2 linked regions of the Streptomyces venezuelae ATCC 10712 genome follow. The protein of the gene in region 1 binds, or shares a complex with, the protein of each later gene. Links are inferred from orthologs where the notes say so. Each region holds a gene or a part of one and is shown in the gene's direction. Other genes may lie near its edges.

Region 1 (16,903 bases):
CGGCGGCATCGCCGTCGACGAATCGCTGCGCACCTCCGACCCCGACGTCTTCGCCGCGGGCGACGTCGCTGCCGCCCACCACCCGCTGCTGCACACCCGGCTCCGCGTCGAGCACTGGGCCAACGCCCTCAACGGCGGCCCGGCCGCCGCCCGCGCCATGCTCGGGCAGCACGTCTCCTACGACCGCGTCCCCTACTTCTTCTCCGACCAGTACGACCTGGGCATGGAGTACTCCGGCTGGGCGCCCCCCGGCTCGTACGACCAGGTCGTGGTCCGCGGCGACACCGGCAAGCGCGAGTTCATCGCCTTCTGGCTGAAGGAGGGCCGGGTCCTCGCCGGCATGAACGTGAACGTGTGGGACGTCACAGACCCCGTCCAGCAGCTCATCCGCGCCCGGAAGCCCGTGGACCCCGACGCCCTCGCCGATGCCTCCGTCCCCCTGGAGAGCCTGATCGCCTGAGGGACCCCCGTACACTTCATGCGTGGCAGGCAGGATCAACGATGACGACGTGAAGGCGGTCCGGGACGCGGTCCCGATCGACGCCGTCGTGTCCGAGTACCTCCAGCTCCGCAACGCGGGCGGCGGCAACCTCAAGGGCCTCTGCCCCTTCCACGACGAGAAGTCGCCGTCCTTCCAGGTCAGCCCCAGCAAGGGACTCTTCCACTGCTTCGGCTGCCAGGAGGGCGGCGACACCATCGCCTTCGTGATGAAGATCGACCACCTCTCCTTCTCGGAGACGGTCGAGCGCCTCGCCGCCAAGGCGGGCATCACCCTGCGGTACGAGGAGGGCGGCTACAACCCGGGCCACCAGCGCGGCGAACGCATCCGCCTGATCGAGGCCCACAAGGTCGCCGCCCAGTTCTACGCCGACCAACTCGGCTCGCCCGAGGCCGAGATCGGCCGCGCCTTCCTCGCCGAGCGCGGCTTCGACCAGGCCGCCGCCGCCCACTTCGGCGTCGGCTACTCCCCGGCCGGCTGGGACCACCTCACCCGCTATCTGCGCGGCAAGGGCTTCTCCGACAAGGAACTCATCCTCTCCGGGCTCTCCCAGGACGGCCGCCGCGGCCCCATCGACCGCTTCCGCGGCCGCCTCATGTGGCCGATCAAGGACGTCGGCGGCGAGATCGTCGGCTTCGGCGCGCGCAAACTCCGCGACGACGACAACGGCCCCAAGTACCTCAACACCCCCGAGACGCCGATCTACAAGAAGTCCCAGGTGCTCTACGGCATCGACCTGGCCAAGAAGGACATCGCCAAGGTCAGCCGGGCCGTCGTCGTCGAGGGCTACACCGACGTCATGGCCTGCCACCTCGCTGGGGTCACCACCGCCATCGCCACCTGCGGCACCGCCTTCGGCGGCGACCACATCAAGATCCTCCGCCGCCTCCTCATGGACAACGGCTCGGCCCGCGTCATCTTCACATTCGACGGCGACTCCGCCGGCCAGAAGGCCGCCCTGCGCGCCTTCGAGGACGACCAGAAGTTCGCCGCCGAGACCTACATCGCCATCGCCCCCGACGGCATGGACCCCTGCGACCTGCGCCTCGCCAAGGGTGACGAGGCGGTCGTCGACCTCGTCCAGCCCCGCACCCCGCTCTTCGAGTTCGCCCTCCGCCAGATCGTGAAGCGGTACGACCTGGAGACCCCGGCCGGCCGCGCCGCCGCCCTCGACGAGGCCGCGCCCGTCGTCGCCCGGATCAAGAACATCGGCGCCCAGCACGAGGTCGCCGTCCAGCTCGCCGGCATGCTCGGCATCCTCGACACCCAGTTCGTCGTCAAGCGGGTCGCCCAGCTCGCCCGCTGGGCCCGCGACCGCGGCGGCAAGGGCCCCGAGCGGCAGCAGGGCCCGCAGCGCGGATACGACACCGCCGCCCCGGCCCCCGCCCCCTCAGGCCCCGCGCTCAACCTGCGCAGCCCCGCGCACCGCACCGAGCGTGAACTCCTCAAGCTCGCCCTCCAGCGCCCCGAGCTCGTCTCCCCGGCCTTCGACGCCTACGGCGTCGACGAGTTCACCGCCCCGCCCTACGCGGCCGTCCGCCAGTGCGTCCAGGACGCCGGCGGCGCCACCGGAGCCCCCGCCGACTACCTCGACGCCGTCCGCGAGGCCGCGCCCAACGACACCGTCCGCGCCCTCGTCACCGAACTCGCCGTCGAGACGATCTTCGCCAAGACCGTCGACGAGGCCTACGCCGGCGACCAGCTCGTCACCGTCCGGCTCCGCGCCGTCGACCGCCGCATCCGCGACGTCCAGGGCACCCTCGCCCGGCTCGGCGCCCAGGGCGACCCCGAGCAGCTCGCCGCCGTCCAGAACGAACTCTGGGTGCTCACCCAGTACGGGCAGTCCCTGCGGAACAACGGCGCCGCCGCCCTCTGACGTACGGTCAGTCACGCCGCGGTCTCAAAAAGTCACCGCACGCCCCTCGTGGCGGCGATGTGTCGTACCCCACACTGGGTGACGGTGTCGTCCCGCTGCCGTACGCCCCCGGACCGGCAGCGATCACCCCCCTGGAGGTCGCCCGCCGTGCAGACCCAGTTCGTGTCCCAGGAACCGCCCGCCGCCGCACCGGACGAGCAGCCGGAGATACCACCCCAGCGCCGCCGCCCCGACCTCGGCGGCAACGGGCCCTCCTCCGACCTCTTCCGCCAGTACCTCCGCGAGATCGGCCGCATCCCGCTGCTGACCGCCGAGGAGGAGGTCGACCTGGCCCGCCGGGTCGAGGCCGGACTCTTCGCGGAGGAGAAACTCGCCAACACCCCCGACCTGGACTCCCGGTTGGCGAGCGACCTGGACCGGCTCGTCGTCCTGGGGCGGATCGCCAAGCGCAAGCTGATCGAGGCCAACCTCCGCCTCGTCGTCTCCGTCGCCAAACGGTACGTGGGGCGCGGCCTGACCATGCTGGACCTCGTCCAGGAGGGCAACCTCGGCCTCATCAGGGCCGTCGAGAAGTTCGACTACGCGCGCGGCTACAAGTTCTCCACGTACGCCACCTGGTGGATCCGCCAGGCGATGTCCCGGGCCCTCGCCGACCAGGCCCGGACCATCCGCGTCCCCGTGCACGTCGTCGAACTCATCAACCGGGTCATCCGGGTCCAGCGCCGGATGCTCCAGGAACGCGGCTACGAACCCACCGCCGAGGAGGTCGCCGCCCAGCTGGACCTGGCCCCCGAGCGGGTCGGCGAGGTGCTCCGGCTCGCCCAGGAACCGGTCTCCCTGCACGCCCCCGTCGGCGAGGAGGAGGACGTCGCCCTCGGCGACCTCATCGAGGACGGCGACGCCGCCTCACCCGTGGAGTCCGCCGCCTTCCTGCTGCTCCGCCGCCACCTGGAGGACGTCCTGTCCACCCTCGGCGAGCGCGAACGCAAGGTCGTCCAGCTCCGCTACGGCCTCGACGACGGCCGGCCCCGCACCCTGGAGGAGATCGGCCGCATCTTCGGCGTGACGCGCGAACGCATCCGCCAGATCGAGTCCAAGACCCTCGGCAAACTCCGGGACCACGCCTACGCCGACCAGCTGCGCGGCTATCTCGACTAGCGGGTGTCTAGTCCAGCTCCTTCACCGTCAGCGTCCACGGGCCGTCGGCCCGGTGCAGCAGCAACAGCGGGCCCGGCGGCAGCGGGACGGTGTGCAGCAGCGGCTCGGTGCGGTTGAGGAGCAGCGTCGGCCGTTCCGTGAGACCGGTGTGCCCGGCGACCTCGTGGCACCGGATGCCGACGTAGCCGCCGCCGTCCTCGTCGCCCTCGAAGTGCACCTGGAGATCGGCCGCGCCGCCCGTGTACAGCAGGGCCTCGGGACCGTACCCCCGCAGCGTCCCCTCGATGCGGCGGGCGGCGGCCACGGGCTTCACCCGCATCACCCAGCGGTGGTACGCCCGCACGCGCAGCCGCAGCGCACGGCCCTCGGGTGCCGGGGTGACCGAACTCCCCCTGAAGTCGGGGAGGGTGGTGCTGAACAGGTACTGCCCGTCCTTGTTCCGCTGGTCGAGGGGGAAGACGGCGAAGTAGCCGTCCCTGCCCTCGTGCGCGGTCTCCACCAGGACCGGGCCCGGCGGGACGCGGTCGTCCACGGTGACCACCTGGTCGCCGTCCCCCGTGATCGCGAACGGCTCGAAGACCGGGCCGAACTCCCATCCCCCGACGAGCTCGTACGGCCGGTCGGCGGGCGGGAACGGGCCACCGGGGGCGGACGGCCCGGCGTGGCCGGGCGCCGCCGCGCCGGCGGCGGACGACCCGCCGGCCTGCCGCGCCCGCACCGGCATCTTCACCACACCCGTCAGCGGTACGGGCCCGGCGGCGACCGGCTCCGGCTGCTGCTGCGCCGCCCCGGTCTCGTCCGCGACCTCGACGCCGAACTCCGTGACCAGCGCGGCGAGTCCGGAGCCGTACCCCTTCCCGCCCCCGGCGAACTTCCAGCCGCCCGACTCCCGGAAGAACTCCGCGAGCACCACGGCGGTCGTCTCCGGCGCGGCCGCCACCGTGTGCGCGGCGACGGCCGCGCCGTCCGGGGCGACCGCCGTCAGGGCGCCGCCGGCCGCGGACCCGGCGATCACGATCCGCTCGACGTCCGCCTCCACCTCGTGCAACGCGAGGAGCAGCGAAGCCTGTTCGTGCCGGACGGCACCGGAGGGATGGGCGGGCTGCCCGTCGAAGACCATGTCCGCGTCCCCCCGGACCCGCCCGTCCGCGGCGAGCAGCAGCGCCGCCACGTCCACGCCCCCGGCGCCCACGCGCAGGGTGACCGAAGGCACCCAGGAACTCTTCGCCATGTGACCCATGTGACCCATGCCGCCCATCATGCGGCATGGGTCATCGGCCGGTCAGTCGACCTCGGCGACCGCCTGCGCGAACTGCGCCGCGTACAAGCGGGAGTAGGCCCCGCCGGACGCCAACAGCTCCTCGTGCGTGCCCTGTTCGACGATCGAGCCGTTCTCCATCACCAGGATGACGTCCGCGTCGCGGATGGTGGAGAGCCGGTGCGCGATCACGAACGAGGTCCGCCCGTGGGCCAGGCGCGCCATGGCCTTCTGGATCAGGACCTCGGTACGGGTGTCGACCGAGCTGGTGGCCTCGTCGAGGACGAGGATCACCGGGTCGGACAGGAACGCCCGGGCGATGGTGATCAGCTGCTTCTCGCCCGCGCTGACCCCCGCCCCTTCGTCGTCGATGACCGTGTCGTACCCCTCGGGCAGGGTGCGCACGAACCGGTCGGCGTGCGCGGCCCGCGCCGCCTCCTCGATCTCCGCCCGGGTCACCTCGCGCGTCGCGCCGTACGCGATGTTGTCGGCGATGGTGCCGCCGAACAGCCAGGTGTCCTGGAGGACCATGCCGATCCCGGCCCGCAGCTGCTCCCGGGACATGCCGGCGATGTCCACCCCGTCGAGGGTGATCCGGCCGCCCGTCACCTCGTAGAACCGCATGAGCAGGTTGACCAGGGTCGTCTTGCCGGCGCCGGTCGGACCGACGATCGCGACCGTCTGGCCCGGCTCGACGGTGAGCGACAGGTCCTCGATGAGCGGCTTGTCGGCCTCGTAGCGGAAGGAGACGCCCTCCAGGGCGACCTTGCCCTTGAGGTCGGCGACCTTCTCGCCCGTCGGGGCGTCCGGCTCCTGCTCCTCGGCGTCGAGCAGCTCGAAGATCCGCTCGGCCGATGCCACGCCCGACTGCACCAGGTTCGCCATCGACGCGACCTGCGTCAGCGGCATCGAGAACTGGCGCGAGTACTGGATGAAGGCCTGCACGTCACCGATGGAGAGCGTGCCGCTCGCCACCCGCAGGCCGCCGACCACGGCCACCAGGACGTAGTTGATGTTCGAGATGAAGAACATCACGGGCTGCATCACACCGCTGTTGAACTGCGCCTTGAACCCGGCCTCGTACAGCGCCTCGTTCTGCTCGCGGAAGTCACGGGCCGACTCCTCCTGGCGGCCGAAGACCTTCACCAGGTTGTGCCCGCTGTACATCTCCTCCACGTGCGCGTTGAGCGCGCCCGTGGACTTCCACTGCTGCACGAAGTGCGGCTGCGAGCGCTTGCCGATCTTCGCGGCGACGAAGACCGAGACCGGCACCGTGATCAGCGCGACGAGCGCGAGCAGTGGCGAGATCCAGAACATCATCGCGAGCACGCCGACGATCGTGAGCAGCGAGTTGATCAGCTGGCCCATCGACTGCTGGAGGGTCTGCGAGATGTTGTCGATGTCGTTGGTCGCCCGCGACAGCACCTCGCCGCGCTTCGCCTTGTCGAAGTACGACAGGGGGAGCCGGGCCAGCTTCGTCTGGACGTCCTCCCGCATCCGGTAGACCGTCCGGTTGATCACCTTGATCGACATCCGGGTGGAGACCAGCATCAGCAGGCCCGCCGCCACGTACACGCCGAGGACCAGGAGCAGCACCCCGCCGACGGCGGAGAAGTCGATCCCCTGCCCCGGTGTGAAGTCGACCCCGGACAGCATGTCCGCCATCCCGGAGTCGCCCGCCGCACGGAGCCGCTCGATCGCCTCCGGCTTGGTGCCGCCCTCGATCTGCCGCCCGATGACACCGGCGAAGACGAGGTCGGTCGCCCTGCCGAGGATCTTCGGGCCGATCACGGAGGCCGCCACCGACAGCACGCCCGCGAGGAGCATCACCCAGAGCGCGCCGCGCTCGGGCGCCAGCTGCTTCAGCAGCCGCTTGCCCGAGCCCTTGAAGTCCATCGACCGCTGGTCGGGGCCGCCACCGGCCATCATGCGTCCGCCAGGACCGGCCATCAGGCTGCCTCCGCCTCGGTGAGCTGGGAGAGCACGATCTCCCGGTACGTCTCGTTGTCCGCCATCAGCTCCTGGTGCCGTCCGGTGCCGACGACCCGGCCCTCGTCGAGGACGACGATCCGGTCGGCGTCCCGGATGGTGGAGACCCGCTGGGCGACGATGACGACGGTCGAGTCGGCCGTCTCCTCGGCGAGCGCCGCCCGGAGCAGGGCGTCCGTCTCGTAGTCGAGCGCGGAGAACGAGTCGTCGAAGAGGTAGATCTCCGGCCGCTGCACCAGGGTCCGCGCGATGGCGAGGCGCTGCCGCTGCCCGCCGGAGACATTGGTGCCGCCCTGGGCGATGGGGGAGTTCAGGCCGTGCTCCAGGTTCCGTACGAAGTCGGCGGCCTGGGCGACCTCCAGGGCGTGCCAGAGTTCCTCGTCGGTGGCGTCGGGCTTGCCGTACCGCAGGTTGGTGGCGACGGTCCCGGAGAAGAGGTAGGGCTTCTGGGGGACGAGTCCGACGGTCTTGGCCATCAGCCGCGGGTCGAGCTCGCGGACGTCGACGCCGTCGACGAGGACTTCGCCGCCGGTGGCGTCGAAGAGCCGCGGCACGAGACCGAGGAGGGTCGACTTGCCGCTGCCGGTCGAGCCGATGATCGCGGTCGTCTCGCCGGGCCGGGCGACGAGCCCGACGTCCTTGAGCACGGACTCCTCCGCGCCCGGGTACCGGAAGTCCGCGCTCCTGACCTCCAGATGCCCGCGCCGGTCGAGCTTCGTCACCGGCTTCACCGGCGGCACCACGCTCGTCTCGGTCGCCAGGACCTCCTCGATGCGCTCCGCGCAGACCTCGGCGCGCGGCACCATCATGAACATGAAGGTGGCCATCATGACCGCCATCACAATCTGCATCAGATACGCGAGGAACGCGGTCAGCGCGCCGATCTGCATCCCGCCGCTGTCGATGCGGTGCGCGCCGAACCAGACCACGGCCACGCTGGAGATGTTCACCACGGTCATGACGACCGGGAACATCAGCGCCATCAGCCGGCCGGTCGCCATCGACACGTCGGTCAGCTGCGCGTTGGCACCGCGGAACCGCTCCTCCTCGTAGCCGTCCTTCACGAACGCCCGGATCACCCGGTTGCCGGTGATCTGCTCGCGCAGCACCCGGTTCACCGTGTCGAGACGCTCCTGCATGGTCCGGAAGAGCGGCCGCATCCTCCGCACGATCAGGGAGACGGAGACCCCGAGGACCGGCACGACGGCGAGCAGCACGCCCGAGAGCGGCACGTCCTGGCCGAGCGCCATCACGATGCCGCCGACACACATGATGGGCGCGGAGACCATCAGGGTGAACGCCATCAGGACCAGCATCTGGATCTGCTGCACGTCATTGGTCGTACGGGTGATCAGCGAGGGCGCGCCGAAGTGCCCCAGCTCCCGCGCGGAGAACGACTGCACGCGGTCGAAGACCGCGGCGCGCACGTCCCGCCCCAGGGCGGACGCGGTACGGGCGCCGTAGAACACGGCGCCGACGTTGCAGACGACCTGGACGACGGAGACGCCGACCATCAGGGCGCCGAAGCGCAGGATGTATCCGGTGTCCCCGTCGACGACACCGTTGTCGATGATGTCCGCGTTCAGGGTCGGCAGGTAGAGGCTCGCGCAGGTCTGCAGGAACTGCAGGAACACGAGCAGCGCGATCGGTTTTCGGTAGGGCCCGAGGTGGGTTCGGAGAAGTCTTATGAGCACGGCTCCACTATCGCCCGCGCCCCCGAGACGTTACGACTCGGTTTCGGGGTCCGCCCCGAGCCCTGGGCAAGACTTTACGAAGCGAACGCGCCCGGGTGGAGCTGGTCGCGCGTCGCCACGTACTGCTGCCGGACCGCCTGGCCGGCGGCCAGGTCCTCACCCGGCTCCAGGATCTGCGCGGCCGCGCCCTGCCAGGCCAGGGGAGCCGACGGCGACAGCGTGCCCCGCGCCACCCCGAGGGCCCAGGCGGCCTGCCGCGCCGCGCCGAGCGCCGCGTAGTCGGCCGGCTGGGGGACGACGACCTGCGCGCCGAACAGCGCGGGCGCGAGCGCCTGCACCGCCGGGAGCGCCGCGGCCGCGCCCAGCAGGAACACCCGCCGGACCTCGACGCCCCGGCCGCGCAGCACGTCCATCGCGTCGGTGAGCCCGCAGAGCATCCCCTCGAACGAGGCCCGCGCCAGGTGCTCGGGCTTCATCGACTCGCGCCGCAGCCCGCTGAGCGTGCCCGCGGAGTGCGGCAGGCTCGGCGTGCGCTCGCCCTCCAGATAGGGGAGCAGGACGAGCCCGGAGGCACCGGGCGTCGACTTCAGCGCCAGCGCCGACAGTTCCTCCAGGGACTCCACGCCCAGCATCTCGGCGGTGCCGCGCAGCGTCCGTACCGCGTTGGAGGTGTGGACGACGGGCAGGTGCATGCCGGTGGCGTCGGCGAAGGAGGTGATCATGCCGCGGGGGTCGGAGAGGGCCTCGTGGTGCACGGCCATCACGGAGCCGGAGGCGCCGAGGGAGACCACCGCGTCGCCGGGGCCGAGCCCCAGGCCGAGCGCCGCGGCCATCGTCTCGCCCGTACCGGCGGAGATGAGGAGCCCCTCGGGCGTGGTGCCGGCCGCCTCGGCGGGGCCGAGCACCTCGGGCAGCACCGCCTGGTGGCCGAGCGCGAGCTCCACCAGGTCCGGGCGGTAGGAACCGGTGCGGGCCGACCAGTAGCCGGTGCCGGAGGCGGCGCCGCGGTCGGTGGTGCGCCGGGCGGGGCGGCCGAGGAGCTGCCAGACCAGCCAGTCGTGCGGCTGGAGGATCATCGCGACCCGCGCCGCGTGCTCGGGTTCGGTACGGGCCAGCCAGCGCAGCTTGGCGACCGGCTGCCCGGCGCCGGGCACGGAGCCGACGGCCTCGGCCCAGGCCTGCCGGCCCCCGAGGGATTCGACGAGGTCGGCGGCGGCGACCTGGGCCCGCTTGTCGTTGCGGACGAGCGCGGGCCGCACCAGGCCGCCCTGCGCGTCGAGCGGCACGAGGCCGTGCTGCTGCGCGGACACGCCGATGGCCTGGACGCCCTCCAGGAGCCCGCCGGTGGCGGCCTCCCCGAGCGAGAGCAGCCAGGTCTGCGGGTCGACGTCGACGGCCTTGGGCTCGCCCGGGTGCGGGGCGTAACCCTGCCGCAGTACGGCACCCGTGTCCGTGTCACAGACGACGATGCGTGTGAACTCCGCTGAGCTGTCGAGTCCGGCGACTATCCCCATGACACATGATTCTGCCGCACGCGCGGCGTTCAGGTGTTGCTGGTGCCCCAGTCGTCCTCCTCGACCTTCCCGTTGGCGCCGCCGCGCCCGGACAGCGCGTGGAACCGGTCGGTCACGGAGGACGGCAGCCGGTCGCCGACCTTGTCGCCCACCACGTGCGCGGCCTTCCCGGCGACCTGGCGGCCGGTCTGGGCGGCGGACTCGGCGGCGTTCCGCACGGCCGGGTTCCGGGCGAGGTCCTTGGCGGACTTCTTCATCTGCTCGTAGCGCTCGCGTCCGGCACGCGTGCCGACCACGTAACCGAGGGCGAGTCCCACGACGAACGTCAGCTTGTATCGCATGGCCACCACCTTCCCTGGAGAGCTTCCTTGATGCATCGCTGGTGCCCAGGCGGTGCCCACGGCGATACCGATTGGCGGAGCACCCCCCTGCTTGCGCTAATGTATGTGTCGCAGCGAGCAACCGCCCGCCCGGAGCATCCGGAGTGGGTACGTTCGGTGCAACGCAGCAATCCCCTGTAGCTCAATTGGCAGAGCAGCCGGCTGTTAACCGGCAGGTTACTGGTTCGAGTCCAGTCGGGGGAGCGCGATCCCCTGTAGCTCAATTGGCAGAGCATTCGGCTGTTAACCGGAGGGTTGCTGGTTCGAGTCCAGCCGGGGGAGCGAAACGGAAAAGGACCCTTCGGGGTCCTTTTTCGCGTCTCCGGGAACCATGCGGTGCGCGGCGGGGTCTTCATGGTCGAGCAGAGCCGATCATCCGGAGCAGGAGATCGTATGAGCGGCTATGCTGCGGCAGACGGCGCGCACACATGTACGCGCCTCACCGTACGGGGCGGTAGCTCAGCCGGTTAGAGCAGCGGACTCATAATCCGTCGGCCGTGGGTTCGAGTCCCACCCGCCCCACCACAGCACCGCAGCAGCAGGAAGGTTTTACCTCCTGGCGGTCATCTCCACGGTGCACTCGGACCGGGCTGCCACGTCGGCGCGACACGCCGAGGTCACCCGGACGCACCACACCCCACGTACGGCCGCGGCCCCCGGATCCGATCCGGGGGCCGCGGCCGTTTCACCCGCGCGCGGGCTTCGCTCACGCGGGAGGCGCGGCCTTGGCCTTCGGGAGGACCTCCGTCGTGACGAGGGAGATCACCGCGGCGAGGATGACGACGGGGATCATCGCGGTGCCGCCGAGCAGGAGGACGACGAGGACGACGCTGCTGACCGGCAGGCGGCGGCGGTCGCGGCCGCCATGCCGGCCGCCAGGGCGGGGACGAGGCCGAAGCCGGGGAGAGGGGCCAGCAGGACGCCGGCGGCGGCCCCGAGGAACAGGGCCGGGAAGACGAGACCGCCGCGGAGGCTGCCCAGGCAGAGGGCGTACGCGGTCCCCTTCAGGAGGAGGACCGCGACGAGGGCGCCGACCCCCCAGGCGTGCGGGTCGGCGGCCAGCTGCCCCAGGGTGGCCTGGCCCGACAGGGCGACCTCGGCGGGGGAGCGGTCGGTGAGCAGGGCGTAGAGCGCCGCGCAGGCCGCCGCGGCGAGGGCGCAGAGGGCGGTGCGGGCGACCGGGCCCGCGGCGACGAAGGCGGCGACGCGACGGGCCGCCCTCAGGAGCGGGTGCAGGAGGGCGGCGACGGCGAGGGCGAGCGGGATCGTCCAGAGCACGTCGCCGATGTCCAGCGCGGGGAAGGGCGTCGGCATGCGGAGGGCGAGGCTGCCGGTCTCGAGACCGGTCCAGCGCCCGAAGCCGGTGAAGACCAGGGCGCCGACGCCACTGGAGAGCAGCGCCGGCAGCATGACCGCGAACAGCCGGGGGCCGCCGGCGCCCGCCACCTCCATCAGGAGCACCGCGGCGACCAGCGGGTTGCCGAAGATCGCGGCGATGGCGGCCGCGGCGCCGGCCGCGCCGAGCAGGACGGTCGTGGCGGGCGTCGCCGGACCTCGCGTCAGGTCTCGTACGAGCAGGGCAAGCCCGCCGCCGAGCGCGATCAGCGGTGCCTCGGGGCCCAGGACGGCGCCGAGCGGCAGGGACGCGGTCGCGGCGATCACGACGCCGGGCAGCGTGGCCGACGAGGCGCCGCCGGCGTGCAGGCCGGACGCCGGGACCTGACCGCCGCCGCCGGGCAGGCGTGCGGCGACAAGGCCGACGACGGCCCCCGCGACCAGCAGGAGGGGCAGCGGCCACCACCAGGGCGGGGTGTCCCAGCCGAGGTCGTGCGGCAGGTCGGCCCAGAGGAGGTGTTCGAGTGCGTGCAGCCCGACGAGGAACCAGAACGCGACGAGCGAGACCGGGACGCCGATCAGGGCGGAGACGGTGAGGGTCTTGAGGTAGCCGGGGGCGAGGAGCAGGCCGCGCAGCCGGTCCGCCTCCAGGGGCTGCTGTTCCCCGCTGCCGGGTTCCTCCGGACGGGCGTCGGTCTCGGCCATGGGCGGCCTCCTCGGTCGCCGCTCAGGACTTCTTCGCGGCAGGCGGCCGGGAACCGGCGGTCTTCTTCGTGCCGGCGGCGGTCCGCTTGGTCCCGGCGGCGGTCCGGGCGGTCCTGGCCGGCGCGCTCTTGCGCCGCGGCGGGGCCTTCGCCGGTTCCGGCTCGGGTGCGGGCTCCTCCCGCCCGCTCTCCCGGGCCTTGCGGGCCCGTGCGGTCGGCCACTTGAACTCGATCTCCAGCTCGATCTCCCCGTTGCCGACCTCGACCTCCACCTCGGAGCGGAGCTCCTCGGGGATGGAGAGGCTCAGCGTCCCCTGGCCGTATTCCAGTTCGACGTCGCCGCCTTCCCGTAGCGCCGCCGCGAGCGCGGCGAGCTGGTCGGCCGCTTCGAGACGCGTCATCGAGCGCTTCTGCTCGAACTTGAGGTCCTTCATCGAAGGTCTCCGATCGGGGAGGAATGGTAGATATCGCCCATTGTGATCTCGGGGGCGCGATCCGACATCCCCTGACCGGGACTCATCCCGTCAGCTGGTACAGACTCCGGCCGACGAGCCACAGCCCGAGCAGGAGGCAGAGCAGGACGATCGCCTGGTCCTTGTGGCGCGACAGCCACGCCCGCAGCCGCGTCAGGTCCCGCTGCGCGTCCTCCGGCGCGAAGACCGTGTACAGCTCCATGGCCAGCAGGGTGGAGGTGGCCAGGACGCAGAAGCCGAGGAGCGCCAGGAAGGACTGGGCGTGCGAGGCGTCGGCCTTCACCACGGTGGCGGCCGCGGCGCTCACCATGCCCCAGGGCTGGAGGAGGACGGCGAGCCCGGCGGCGGACCACCCGGTGGCCTGGTCCATCCGGGAGGCCGGCGAACGCCCGGACCCGGCCGTCCCCTCCCCGTCGTCGGACGCGGCGGTGACGCGGCGGCTGCGGCGGCGCCGGTGCTCGCTGTAGACGACCAGGCTCAGGCCGATGACCAGCGTGGCCGCGAGGGACGCGAGCGACGGAGGAGAGCGGGGCGCCGGCGGCTCTCCGCCCGTGCAGAGCAGGACCAGGGCGATCACGGCGACGAGGCAGGCGAGCCAGGCCGTGATGAACGCCAGCCCCTTGTACACCCCACGGGGCGAGGAGAGCACCAGCACCAGCGCCATGCCCGGCAGCGGGTAGAGCGCGATGGCCAGGCCGATGAGGAAGAGGTCGAGGACCACGGGCGCTCACCCCGCGCCGAAGCCTGCCGGGTCCGGCCCGGTCAGCTCGCGAGGACCTTCGCCTTGGCCTGGGTGAACTCGGCCTCCGTGATGGCGCCGCTGTTCTTCAGCTCGGCGAGCCGGGACAGTTCCTCCGCCTGGCCGCCGCCGCTCCCGGTGGTCTCGCGCACGTACGAGCGGAACTGCTCCTCGTTCTGCCGGATCCGCTTCAGCTCGCGCTCGCCCATGGAGCGCCCGCGGGCGATCAGGTAGACGAACACGCCCAGGAAGGGCAGCAGGATGACGAAGGCGCTCCACCCCGCCTTGCCCCAGCCGTTCAGGTCGTCGTCGCGGAAGATGTCGCCGATGATGCGGAACAGCAACATGAACCAGAGGATCCACAGGAACAGCATCAGCATGGTCCAGAACATGTTCAGCAGCGGGTAGTCCACTGCCAGGTTCACCATCGAGTCCCTCATGGCCGATCTCCTGCCGGTCGTGACGGGCCGCCGCCCTTCACGAGGGCCGCGGTCCGGCGGAACGATCTCTGTCCAGATTGCGCCGCCCCGGAGCTCACCGCACGCCGGGCAACCGGCCCGCGCGTACGGCGTCGACCAGGGCCCGGTGGTCGCGCTCGTTCTGGTCGGCATAGGCCTCCGCGAAGCGCGCGAGCGCCCGGTCGAACGAGTCGCCGCGGCCCAGGTACGCGGCGATCGCGATCCGGTCGCCGGAGCGCGCGTGGGCGCGGGCCAGGGTGAGCCCGCACATGTCGCCGAAGGCCCCCATGCCGCGGGGCAGCATCCGCTCCGGTTCGGCGATGCCCTTCCAGTCACGCAACTGGCGCACGTAGAAGTCGCGCCGCCTGCCGTCGATCCCGTCCACGCGCTCCCAGCCGAGGAGGATGTCGCTGGTGGCCTGCATCAGCCGCTGGCCGGAGACGACGCGCTCGCCCTGGTTGCGGTACGCGCTGGCGCCCGCGTACGGGGCGAGGACGGAGGTGTCCGCCTCCTTGGCCTGGAGGAAGAGCGGGTCCCGGTTGTCACGGCCGAGGAGCAGGAAGATCCAGCAGCGGGTGCCGACGCTGCCGACGCCGACCACCTTGCGGGCGACGTCGGCGAGGCGGTAGTCCGCCAGGAGGGTGCGCCGGTCGGAGGGCAGGGTGGCGCCGTACCGCTCGATGAGGCCGCGGAACTGGCGCTCCAGGGCGGTGCGCCGGAGCTCGGGCAGCAGGTCGGACACCGGCACGAGCAGCGGCGGGTCCGCCGCGATCACCGGCCGGCCGTCGACGGTCCGGGTGAGCCGGTCGAAGGCCTGCAGGCTGTCGCGGGTACGGGCCTTCGCCAGGGCGCGGCTCAGGTCCTTGCGGCCGCGCTTGGCGAGCAGGTCCTTGGTCAGTGCCTCCAGCCGGGCCGCGTCGATCTTCGCGTACCAGACGTCGATGGTGCGCATGCCCGCGAAGCGGATCATCGCCTCGCGGTACGCGCGGACGGTGCGCCGGACGATCCGGGCCCGCTCGGCGTCGTCGAAGCCGTTCGCCCGGGCGGCGATGACGAGGCTCGCCGCCAGCCGTTTGACGTCCCACTCCCAGGGGCCGGGGAGCGTCTCGTCGAAGTCGTTGATGTCGAACATCAACTGCCGCTCCGGCGAGGCGAGGAGACGGAAGTTCAGCATGTGCGCGTCCCCGCACAGCTGGGCCGTGAGCCCCGAGCGGGGGGTGCCGGCCAGGTCGGACGCCATGATCGCGGCGGCGCCCCGGTAGAAGCGGAACGGCGACTCGGTCATGCGGCCGTAGCGGATCGGGACCAGCTCGGGGACCCGGGTCGCCGACTGCGCCTCCAGGATCGTCAGCGGGCCGGGACGGTCCGCGGACGGCCGGTACTCGGCGTGGCCCGACCGCGGCGAGCGGCGCCGGGCCTTCCTGCCGAGCGCCGCACGCTCCTCGGGTGTGGCGTGGTGCGCCGCGCGCAGCGCCGTGGTGACTTTCCGGGGCATCGGCACCCTTCCTGCTCGTCCTCCCGGGGACCGGGTCAGCCGGCGGTGGTGCGCGACCAGCTGGCGCACAGGGCCCAGATGATGAACACGTTGATCGCCATGAGGGTGAGCGCCCACCACGGCTGGTACGGCAGCCAGAGGAAGTTGGCGATCATGCTGAGGCCGGCCAGACAGATACCCGCCGCCCTCGCCCAGTTCGCGCCCTTGAAGAGGCCGACGCCGGTCAGCGCGACGAAGATCCCGAGGATGAGGTGGATCCAGCCCCAGGACGTCAGGTCGAACTCGAAGACGTAGCTGCCGACGCGGGCGTAGACGTCGTCCTCGGCGATGGCCGCGATGCCCTGGAGCACGGCCAGGACGCCCGAGACCGAGAGCAGTACCGCGGCGAACACCGTGCCTCCGCCGGCGACGCCGCCGCCTCCGGGCCGATGGGCCCTCCCCGGTGCGGTACCGGCGCTCCCCTGCCCTCCGGTGGGTGTGTGCTGGCTCATGGCAGTCACCTCGCAGCGTGCGATCCCTTGCCGAGCGACCCCGGGGCCGTCGGTCCGCCCGTGCCTCTCCTGTTCGCCGGGTCGGAGTGCCCTCCTCCGATTATCACGGCCGCAGGGGCGGGGTGCGCGGTGGCGGCCGCTCCGGCCGGGCGCGGGGGCACGGGGCGAGGGCCCGTACCCGTCGGTGGACGGGTACGGACCCCCGGGGCTTTCGCGCGGGTCAGTACGTCAGGATCGCCGGGTCGGACTGGCTCGGCGCGCCTGTCTCGACGTGGCCCGCGAGGCGGCGGACGTAGTCCGTGCTCGCGGAGGACGTGACGGTGATGTCGTACCAGCGGTGGGCGGCGGAGACGTCCACGGCGCGGGTGACCGTGGCGCCCTTCGCGACGGTGAGGGTGGCCGGGGTGCCGCCGTAGGCGTTGGTGAGGGTCACCGTGGCGGTCGTGCCCGCGTTGGTGAAGGTGAGGTCCAGCTGGCCGGTGGTGGCGTTGTGGCGGGCCGTGACCTCGGGGACGGCCGTCTTGCCGGGGGAGCGGAAGCGCCGGACGAAGCCGTTGGGGCCGTGCACCGTGAGGTCGGTGACGCCCTTCGAGTACGTCGTGTTCCAGGTGTCCGAGATCGACTTGGCGGCCTCGGCGGTGTACGTCCACGGGGCGTCCGTGCGGTTCGCCGAGGTCACGTAGAACTGGGCGCCGGCCGCGGGGCCGCCGCTGAAGGTCAGACGGAACTTGCCCGCCGCGATGTCGGCGGCGCCGTCGACGTACGGGGCGTACTTCAGCGGGCGGGTGGGCTTGGCGCCGCGTTCCTGGCGGGGCATCGTGCCGGACGCCGGGGCGGTGG
Region 2 (9,571 bases), 1.6 Mb from region 1 along the record:
TCCGGAGCCCACACGGCGGGCGACGGCGGCCGTGGTGGCGTACGCCAGGAAGACGAAGACGCTGACGGCGGTGGACAACAGGGCCGCGGCGATCGCGAGACCCGCGAGCTGAGGGGTGCCGAGGTGCCCGACGATGGCGCTGTCGACCATCAGGAAGAGCGGCTCGGCGACAAGGGCGCCGAAGGCCGGCAGGGCGAGGGCGACGATCTCGCGGTCGTGCTGTCGACGGACGTCCCTGGACGTCGCGGGAGCCTGGGTCATGGGGTCAATCTAATCTTCCACAGGTAAGAGATGCAATGCTTGGGTGATCCTTACTTGGCGAGGGCAAGGCGCTTCGGGTGTGGGTCGTTTGTTCTGATCTTGGTCCAGGGGGAAAAGTTTTTCTCCCCCACAGCCCGTGGATGGAAAAACCCCAGGTCAGGCAGGTGGTTCAGAGGGCCCTATGAGTTTGTCCACATGGCTGTCCCCCGCTCCGTGCACAGGTTCCGGCGAGTTCTCCACAGCATCTGGCCCTTCACCCACAGGGCCTGTGGATAACCAGATTGGCTGACGCCCCTCGCGGGCCTACCGTGGTCCGGCGCCCGACGCGCCAGAAGCGGTCGCAAAGCCACTCGTTGATCAAGCCCGTGGCGTAAGAAAGAGTGGCATGGCGAGGTCCGCGGAGCGGACGGAGGAGGTGCTTGGTGAGCGTTCCCGAGCCCATGGACGACCCCTGGGCCGACGGCGGACCGAGCGACCGACTGCCCACCCGCACCCGGGGTGAGGGACGCGGCCGCGGCCGTGGCCGGGACGACCAGCACGAGCGGGGCGGCGAGGGCGGACCGTGGGACGGCGGACTCTCCGGCTTCGAGCGCGTCCCCCCGCAGGACCTCGACGCCGAGCAGTCCGTCCTCGGCGGCATGCTGCTCTCCAAAGACGCCATCGCCGACGTCGTGGAGATCATCAAGGGCCACGACTTCTACAAGCCCGCCCACGAGACCGTCTACGCCGCGATCCTCGACCTCTACGCCAAGGGCGAGCCAGCCGACCCGATCACGGTGGGCGCCGAACTCACCAAGCGCGGGGAGATCACCCGCGTCGGCGGAGCCTCCTATCTCCACACCCTGGTCCAGTCGGTACCGACCGCCGCGAACGCCTCGTACTACGCGGAGATCGTGCACGAGCGGGCCGTACTGCGCCGCCTCGTCGAAGCCGGCACCAAGATCACGCAGATGGGGTACGCGGCCGACGGCGACGTCGACGAGATCGTGAACTCGGCCCAGGCCGAGATCTACGCGGTCACCGAGCAGCGCACCACCGAGGACTACCTGCCGCTCGGCGACATCATGGAGGGCGCCCTCGACGAGATCGAGGCGATCGGCTCCCGCAGCGGCGAGATGACCGGTGTCCCCACCGGCTTCACCGACCTCGACTCGCTGACCAACGGTCTGCACCCCGGCCAGATGATCATCATCGCGGCCCGTCCCGCCATGGGTAAGTCGACGCTCGCCCTGGACTTCGCCCGGGCGGCGTCCATCAAGCACAACCTGCCCAGCGTCATCTTCTCCCTCGAAATGGGCCGCAACGAGATCGCGATGCGTCTGCTGTCGGCGGAGGCCCGGGTCGCGCTCCACCACATGCGCTCCGGCACGATGACCGACGAGGACTGGACCCGCCTCGCCCGCCGGATGCCGGACGTCTCGCAGGCCCCGCTGTACATCGACGACTCCCCGAACCTGTCGATGATGGAGATCCGGGCGAAGTGCCGCCGGCTCAAGCAGCGCAACGGCCTCAAGCTCGTCATCATCGACTATCTGCAGCTCATGCAGTCGGGTGGCTCCAAGCGGCAGGAGAGCCGGCAGCAAGAGGTCTCCGACATGTCGCGAAACCTCAAGCTCCTCGCCAAGGAGCTGGAGCTGCCCGTGATCGCGCTCTCGCAGCTGAACCGTGGCCCCGAGCAGCGCACCGACAAGAAGCCGATGGTCTCCGACCTCCGTGAGTCCGGCTCGATCGAGCAGGACGCGGACATGGTCATCCTGCTGCACCGTGAGGACGCCTACGAGAAGGAGTCACCGCGCGCGGGCGAGGCTGACATCATCGTGGGCAAGCACCGAAACGGCCCCACGGCCACCATCACCGTGGCCTTCCAGGGCCACTACTCCCGCTTCGTGGACATGGCCCAGACCTGACCGAGGCCGACGCAGGGTCTACACGGGAAGCCACTCGTGGGCGGCGGGTGCCCGTCTCGGAATGGGAAGGCCATGAGCCCGAGCCACTCTCCTCTGAGGAGTTCGAGGCAGTGTGGGGCCTTGCCCGTTGCCAGATTGCAGCCCGGCCCAGCTGAACTCTCGGCCTCAGCCAGCGGCTCCCGGGCGGCTGGCTTCGGGAGCATCTCGCCGCGGAGGCGACGCACTACCTGTTGCCGACGATCGTGCAGCGGCTTACGCACCGGCCCGAGGTGCCGCTGCGGTGGAGGTGCCGGCAGCCGGATCAGCCGTAATGGGGAGGCCGCCGCGAAGGGGGATCGCGTTGGATGGGGGGCATGATGACATCTTTTGAAGCGCTGTTGCCCGGTACCGAGCGGGCTTTGCTGCACCGTGTGGCGGTTGCTCAGGCCGAGGGGCGTGCGCCGTCCTTCGTCGGGGCGGTGGTGCGGGACGGCGCGCTGGTGTGGAGCGGTTCGCGCAGCTGCGTGGACGGGCACGCGCCGGACACCGACACGCAGTTCAGGATCGGATCCCTCACCAAGGTCTTCACCGCGGTGCTGGTGATGCGGCTGCGGGACGAGGGGCGCCTCGCGCTGGACGATCCGTTGGAGCGGCATCTCAAGGGCACGGGCGCCGGTGAGGTGACGATCGCTCAGCTGCTCGGCCACAGCAGCGGTCTCGCGGCCGAGACGCCGGGCCAGTGGTGGGAGCGCTCGTCCGCCGCTCTGCGGCCGGAGCTCTCCGACGTCCTGGGGGAGCAGCCCTTCGTCCAGGCGCCGGGCCGTCGTCACCACTACTCCAACCCCGGGTACACGCTGCTCGGTTCGCTGGTCGAGGCCGTGCGTGGGGTTCCCTGGGCCGAGGTGCTGCGGCGCGAGATCCTGGAGCCGCTGGGGATGAACCGTACGACGGTGGACCCGGTCGCCCCGCATGCCGGCGGCTGGGCGGTGCACCCCTGGGCGGATGTGATGCTGCCGGAGCCGTCGGAGGATCTCGGGCTGATGGCACCCGCCGGCCAGCTCTGGTCGACGGCGGGGGATCTCGCCCGCTTCGCCGCGTTCCTCGCGGCGGGTGACGAGCGGGTGCTCGTCTCGTCCTCCGTGGAGGAGATGCGGGCCCCGGCCGCGGCGGCGGGCGAGGGCGACTGGGAGGGGAGCTACGGGCTCGGCCTCCAGTTGCTGCGCAGGGACGGCCGGACCCTGATCGGCCACACCGGCTCGCTCCCCGGCTTCGTCGCCGCCCTCTGGGTAAGCGTGGAGGACGGACTGGCGGCGATCGCCCTCGCCAATGCCACCTCAGGGCCGCTGACGGCCGCCGTGGCCGCCGATCTCGTACGGATCGTGGCGGAGGCGGAGCCGAGGTTCCCGGAGCCCTGGCGGCCGATTCCGGAGGCGGAGTTCGACGAGGAGCTGCTGGCGCTGACCGGGCCCTGGTACTGGGGCACGTACGCCTACGGGCTTCGACTCGGTGCCGACCGGAGCGTGTCGCTCGAACCCCTGAGGGGAGCGGGGCGGCGGGCCCGCTTCCGGGCGCTGCCCGAGGGTGGCTGGGTCGGGCTGAACGGCTACTACGAGGGAGAGACGCTGCGTGCGGTACGGCGGGCCGACGGCAGCGTGAGCCATCTCGACCTCGGCTCCTTCGTCTTCACCCGGGAGCCTTATGCGCCGGCGGACGCGGTGCCGGGCGGGGTGGACGAGGCGGGCTGGCGCGGTCTCTGACCCGTTCTGCGGTGTTTCACGTGAAACAGTGCGCCGGGATCCGTCCCGGCGCACTGTTCCGCCGCCTCAGAGGCTCTTCTTGAAGCCCACGTGGGAGGCCTCGAAGCCGAGACGCTCGTAGAAGCGGTGGGCATCGGTGCGTGTGACGTCGGAGGTCAGCTGGACGAGCTTGCAGCCCTGTCGGCCGGACTCCTCGACGGCCCATTCGATGAGCTGTGACCCGAGACCGCTGCCGCGCTCGTCGGAGTGGACCCGCACGCCCTCGATGATCGAGCGCGTGGTGCCCCGGCGGGAGAGTCCGGGGATGACCGTCAGCTGGAGGGTGCCGACGACCTTGTCCTCGCGGACCGCCACCACGACGTGCTGGTTCGGGTCGTTCGCGAGGCGCTCGAACGCGGTGAGGTACGGGCTGAGGTCGTCCGGAGACTCCCGCTGGGCGCCCAGGGGGTCGTCGGCGAGCATCGCGACGATGGCCGCGAGGTCATCGGCGGTGGCGGGACGTATCTCAAGATCGCTCATGCTCCGCAGCGTACGCCGAGCCTCCCGCCGCGCTCCTCACGCGGCGGCGCTCAGCCTCACGAGGAAGTGCTCAGCCTCACGCCGGGGCGGTCACGCCTTCCACGACCTGCACCAGCGGGGCGAGCTCGGGGTTCTTCGCCGCCTCGTCGAGGGCCTCGCGCAGGGCGCTGTCGTTGGTGGGGCGCGCCTCCGCAAGGAGCGTCAGGCCGGCCTCGGTGACATCGGTGTAGATGCCGCGCCGGTCGGTGGCGCAGAGGTACCGGGTGAGCAGGCCGCGGTCCTCGAGCCGGGTGACCAGCCGGGTGGTGGCGCTCTGGCTGAGGACGACCGCGTCGGCGACCTGCTTCATCTGGAGGTGACCGCCCGGGCCGCTGTGCTGGCGGCTGAGGACGTCGAGGAGCGAGAACTCCCGCACGCTCAGACCGTGCCGGGTCTCCAGGGCGCGCTCGATGTGCGACTCGATCCTGCCGTGGAGCAGGGAGAGGGCGCACCAGCGCTGGGAGAGCGCGGTGAGTGCGGGATCCGTCGCGGTCATGGTCTCTCTCCTCGGTCTCTCCTTGGCACCGGAGTGTTCTCGACCCAGGGTAGACGATGCAACGCAATAATGCGCGTCTGCAAGTAAATCGTGACCGGGTCAGCCGGCCGCGACCGTCAGCGGCGCGAAGCGGCGCCGCCAGTCCCCGGGGAGGTCGGGGAGGGAGCGGACCATCACCGCGTTGGAGGCGACGGAGTCGACGCCGTTCTCCTTCAGCCAGCCCAGCAGTGCGGTATGACGCACATCGACGTCCGTGCGCAGGGGGCGGTCGCCGGCGGCCGCGAGTGAGGCGATGAGGGCCTGGGCGGTGGCGGGGTCCCGGGCGATCAGCGGTCCGACGACATGGGTGTCCATGTTGGGCCAGGCCGCCGCGAAGCCCGTGACCTCGCCGTCCTCCACCGCGACCCGGAGGTGGTCCGCGAACGCGGGAAGCCGGGTGATCATGTGCGTGCGGTCGAGGCCGAAGACCTCGTGGTCCAGACGCAGGATCGTCTGGAGGTCCTCCGCCGTCGCCGGGCGCACCGGGACGGCGGGGGCGGGGGTGCTGAAGGTGAAGCGCCCGCGGACCATCTCCGCCCGGCTCGTCTCCGTGAAACCCAGCTGCTCGTACAGGGGCTGTCCGTTCGGTGTGGCGTGCAGCGTCAGTGGCGTGTCACCGGCCTCCGTCACGACGTGCTCCATGAGCCGGCGCCCCACGCCCTGGCGTGCGTATCGCTCCGCGACGAGCACCATGCCGATCGCGGCGAGCCCGGGGCCGTACGAGGTGACGACGGAACAGGCGAGCAGCCCGGCTCCGGAAGGGTCGTCGATGCCGTAGCCGGTGCCCGCGGTGAGCAGCAGGCCCCACTTGTGCTCCTCCCGTGGCCAGCCCCGGTTCTCGGAGAGGTCGGCGCAGGCGAGGAGGTCGTCCGAGGTGAGACGCCGGACGGGGAGCTGCGCGAGGGAGGGGGAGATCGGCATGGTTTCAGGCTGTCCGACACGGTGATCTTCCGTCCACCCCTTTACCGGATCTGACCGGCACCCGGAGCGGCCGTTGATTCCGCCCCATCGGTTGCCGACGATGTTTCACGTGAAACACCACACGCCGCGACTGCACTTCTTCGACCTCGACGGGACTCTGATCAGGGGCTCGGCCGCTGCAGTGGAGATCTCCCGGCAGCTGGGACTCGACGAGGAGATCGCCGCCCTGGAACAGGGGTTCCTTCAGGGGCTCACACCGGACGAGTTCGCCGTCCGGGCCCGTGAGCTCTGGTCCGCGCTCACCGTGGACCAGGTCACCGCCGCCTTCGACGGGGCACCCTGGCTGGCGGGCATCCGTGAGGTCTGGGCCGACATCCGGGCCCGGGGCGATCGCTGCGCGGTGATCTCCCTCTCGCCCGACTTCTTCGTCGAGCGGCTTCTCGACTGGGGCGTCGAAACGGCGCACGGTTCGCGGTGGCCGGCCGTTCCCTTCACCGCTCCGATCCACCGGCCCAGCATCCTCAACGCGAGCGCGAAGGTCCGCATCGCGCGAGAGCTCTGCGCGGGATACGGCATGGACCCGGCCGACTGCGTCGCCTACGGCGACTCGATGTCCGACGCGGAACTCTTCGCCCTCGTCCCGCACACCGTGGCCGTGAACGCGGACCACCATCTCGCCGGGCTCGCCCGCCACAGTTACACGGGAGGCGATCTGCGCGAGGCCTATGCCCTGGTCCGAAACAGCGCAGCTTAGCCAGAAACCCTGATCTATGGCCCGAGAACGCCGCTTTCCGTCCGAAGCGGCCGTCGGGAGGAGAAGCTGCGAGCACGGAAGACGGCCAGCGTGAGGGCGAGGCACATGATGGATGCTCCGACCACCACGAGGTCGGCGGACGGACAGGACTCCTCGGCGGGGGACGGGAACGAGCCCGGAATACCCGTCGAGGCCTCCGCCGACGCGGTCCTCGTCCGGCGCACCCTGGCGGAGATCGCACCCGTCGCCGACCGGGTGACCTCGTACTTCTACGCCCTGCTCTTCATCCGGAACCCCGAGCTGCGCGAGATGTTCCCCGTGGCCATGGACACCCAGCGGGACCGGCTCCTGAAGGCGCTCCTCACCGCGGCGGAACACCTGGACGACACCCCGGTGCTCACCGCGTACCTGGAGAACCTCGGCAGGGGACACCGCAAGTACGGCACCCACTCCACCCACTACCCGGCCGTCGGTGAGGCCCTCATCGGCGCGCTCGCGCGGTACGCGACGACGAGCTGGGACGCCGAGGCGGAGGCGGCCTGGGTCCGTACGTACACGACGATCTCCCAGATCATGATCGACGCGGCGGCGGAGGACGAGCGCTCGGCGCCCGCCTGGTGGCAGGCCGAGGTGGTCTCCCACGATCTGCGCACCCCGGACATCGCCGTCGTGACCCTCAGGCCCGACCAGCCGTACCCCTTCCTCGCGGGGCAGTACACGACGCTGGAGACCCCGTGGTGGCCGCGGATATGGCGTCACTACTCCTTCGCATCGGCACCCCGGCCCGACGGGCTGCTGTCCCTGCACGTCAAGGCGGTACCGGCCGGTTGGGTGTCCAACGCGCTCGTCCACCGGGCGCGCCCCGGGGACGTCCTGCGGCTCGGTCCGCCGGCCGGCTCCATGACGGTCGACCACGCCGCGGACACCGGCCTGCTCTGTGTGGGCGGAGGCACGGGGATAGCACCGATCAAAGCCCTGGTGGAGGACGTCGCCGAGCACGGGGACCGGCGTCCCGTCGACGTCTTCTACGGAGCGCGCAGCGACCACGACCTCTACGACATCGACACGATGCTGAGGCTCCAGAAGACCTTCCCCTGGCTCTCCGTCCACCCCGTCACCGAGGAGCAGGGGCGGCTCCCGGAGGCCGTCTGCCGCTACGGCTCCTGGAGCGAACGCGACGCGTATCTCTCGGGGCCGCTCGGCATGGTGCGCCGCGGGGTGGACGCGCTGCGGGGAGCGGGGGTCCCCGTCGAGCGCATCCGCCACGACTTCCTGACCGAGCTCGCGCCGGCCGACCCCGATCAGCCCAGGTCGGGGGCGTGCATGGCGCGGACGCCCTCGATGTTGCCGTCGAGGTAGTGGCGCAGGGAGAGCGGGACGAGGTGCACGGCGGCGATGCCCACCCGGCTGAAGGGCACGCGGACGATCTCGTACTCGCCGACCGGCTCGTCCATCTCGGGGCCGTGCCGCAGCGAGGTGTCCATGGAGTCGAGCCGGCAGACGAAGAAGTGCTGGACCTTCACCCCGGAGACACCGCCGTCGACGATGTGCTCGACGGTGTCGACGAAGCAGGGCACGACGTCGACGATCTTGGCGCCGAGCTCCTCGTGCACTTCGCGGTGCAGGGCCTCGACCACGGTGGAGTCGGAGGCCTCGACGCCACCGCCGGGCGTCACCCAGTAGGGATCCATCCCCGGCTTGGTGCGCTTGATGAGGATGAGGTCGTCCCCGTCGAGCAGGATGGCGCGTGCGGTGCGCTTGATCACGGGCCGTTCGTTCATGGGAAGAAAATGGCCCGTACGCGGTGCCCTGAAACGCGCCGGCCCGTCAGGGACTCACCAGTCCCCCGCCGCCCGCAGCAGTTCCTCATGAGCCCGCGCGATGGGCGACAGCGCGAGCGTCCCCGTCCGCACGACGAGGAAATAGGTCCGCAGCGGCGGGACCGGCGGGTCGAGCAGCGCCACCAGCCGTCCTTCGTCCAGGGCGTCCTCGCACAGATAGCGGGGCAGCACGGCGAGCCCGGCACCGGAGGCGGCGGACTCCCGTACGGCGCGCAGATCGGGCGCGATCACGGTGGCGGCCACCGCCGGCTTGGTCTCGAAGACGCTCGCCCAGTACCGGGCGACGAAGGGCAGCGACTCGTGCACCTCGACCACCGGCAGCTGCTCCAGGACCACGGCGCCCTTGCGGAGGAGCACCTCGGGGGAGAGCCGGGCGGCCCAGCGCGGCGCGGCGACCAGGACGTACTCCTCGTCGCAGAGCGGCGTGGAGACGAGCAGGCCACCGCGGGGGCGGGCGGTGGCGACGGCCAGGTCGTGGTGCCCGGCGGCCAGCCCGTCGAGGATCTCCTCGGTGTTGCCCAGGAACGACGCCCGGACGGCGAGGCCCTGGCCGACCAGCGGGGTGAGCGCGGGCAGGACGCGGAGCGCGGTGAACTCCGGGGGCCCGGCGACGTGCAGGGTGCGGACGCCGCTGTCCTCGTCGAGGCCGGTCTCGGCGATCTCGACGAGCGCGTCGAGATGCGGTGCGGCGCGGTGCGCGAGCTCGTCGCCGATGGTCGTCGGCGTGACCCCGCGGGCCTGTCTGAGGAAGAGCGGGCGCCCGAGCTGTCGTTCGAGCGTGCGGATCTGGCTGGTGACGGCGGGCTGGGAGAGGCCGAGGAGCGCGGCGGCCCGGGTGAAGGAGCCGGCCCGGTGCACCGTGACGAACGTGCGCAGCAGGGCCAGATCCATGTCCGCCCCCTCCCGGCCGTGGGGCCGTTCGACTCAGGCGGTCGGCTGACTGCGCCTCAGGACCGTCCAACTATAAATAAGTCGATAGGTCTCTGTCGCTACCGTGATTGGACACTGACGCACAGTCAACTAGCCTTGTTCAGGCGGTCTCCGCGCGTGGAACCGAG

Evidence for each region.
Region 2: the proteins of dnaG (region 1) and dnaB are in contact, whole or in part, in a crystal structure (PDB 2R6A), measured with the Geobacillus stearothermophilus proteins. The link is inferred for Streptomyces venezuelae ATCC 10712 from one-to-one orthologs. Residues at the interface, in WP_049624496.1 of Geobacillus stearothermophilus: Lys456, Leu457, Leu458, Pro459, Ala460, Asn463, Ala464, Leu467, Leu535, Leu536, Ile537, Ala538, Gln544, Glu545, Asp548, Tyr549, His552; in WP_033016901.1 of Geobacillus stearothermophilus: Ser13, Glu15, Ala16, Gln18, Glu91, Leu92, Asp94, Ala95, Val96, Pro97, Thr98, Ala99, Ala100, Asn101, Tyr104, Tyr105, Ile108.

What each region holds. Positions count from the first base shown.
Region 1 is NZ_CP029197.1:2,423,043-2,439,945, reverse strand. The notes cover bases 1-2,928. They hold dnaG (DNA primase), read left to right. Parts: upstream 1-482; coding sequence 483-2,375; downstream 2,376-2,928. Other genes in these bases: DEJ43_RS11185 (RNA polymerase sigma factor), read left to right, coding at 2,433-2,928; DEJ43_RS11195 (NAD(P)/FAD-dependent oxidoreductase), read left to right, coding at 1-460. In the rest of the region: more of DEJ43_RS11185, read left to right, coding at 2,929-3,533; DEJ43_RS11180 (TerD family protein), read right to left, coding at 3,541-4,764; DEJ43_RS11175 (ABC transporter ATP-binding protein), read right to left, coding at 4,816-6,741; DEJ43_RS11170 (ABC transporter ATP-binding protein), read right to left, coding at 6,741-8,474; DEJ43_RS11165 (FGGY family carbohydrate kinase), read right to left, coding at 8,549-9,988; DEJ43_RS11160 (hypothetical protein), read right to left, coding at 10,018-10,329; DEJ43_RS11140 (chloride channel protein), read right to left, coding at 11,158-12,408; DEJ43_RS11135 (amphi-Trp domain-containing protein), read right to left, coding at 12,431-12,841; DEJ43_RS11130 (GAP family protein), read right to left, coding at 12,924-13,601; DEJ43_RS11125 (SHOCT domain-containing protein), read right to left, coding at 13,643-14,059; DEJ43_RS11120 (DUF2252 domain-containing protein), read right to left, coding at 14,154-15,572; DEJ43_RS11115 (DUF7144 family membrane protein), read right to left, coding at 15,608-16,063; DEJ43_RS11110 (phosphocholine-specific phospholipase C), read right to left, coding at 16,284-16,903. UniProt on the Escherichia coli protein: RNA polymerase that catalyzes the synthesis of short RNA molecules used as primers for DNA polymerase during DNA replication.
Region 2 is NZ_CP029197.1:4,007,136-4,016,706, forward strand. What follows is about bases 1-2,925. They hold dnaB (replicative DNA helicase), read left to right. Parts: upstream 1-683; coding sequence 684-2,168; downstream 2,169-2,925. Other genes in these bases: DEJ43_RS18350 (MATE family efflux transporter), read right to left, coding at 1-261; DEJ43_RS18365 (serine hydrolase domain-containing protein), read left to right, coding at 2,525-2,925. Also shown: more of DEJ43_RS18365, read left to right, coding at 2,926-3,904; DEJ43_RS18370 (GNAT family N-acetyltransferase), read right to left, coding at 3,971-4,423; DEJ43_RS18375 (MarR family winged helix-turn-helix transcriptional regulator), read right to left, coding at 4,500-4,958; DEJ43_RS18380 (GNAT family N-acetyltransferase), read right to left, coding at 5,058-5,918; DEJ43_RS18385 (HAD family hydrolase), read left to right, coding at 6,019-6,672; DEJ43_RS18390 (globin domain-containing protein), read left to right, coding at 6,778-8,031; DEJ43_RS18395 (NUDIX domain-containing protein), read right to left, coding at 7,974-8,453; DEJ43_RS18400 (LysR family transcriptional regulator), read right to left, coding at 8,508-9,404. UniProt on the Escherichia coli protein: The main replicative DNA helicase, it participates in initiation and elongation during chromosome replication. Travels ahead of the DNA replisome, separating dsDNA into templates for DNA synthesis.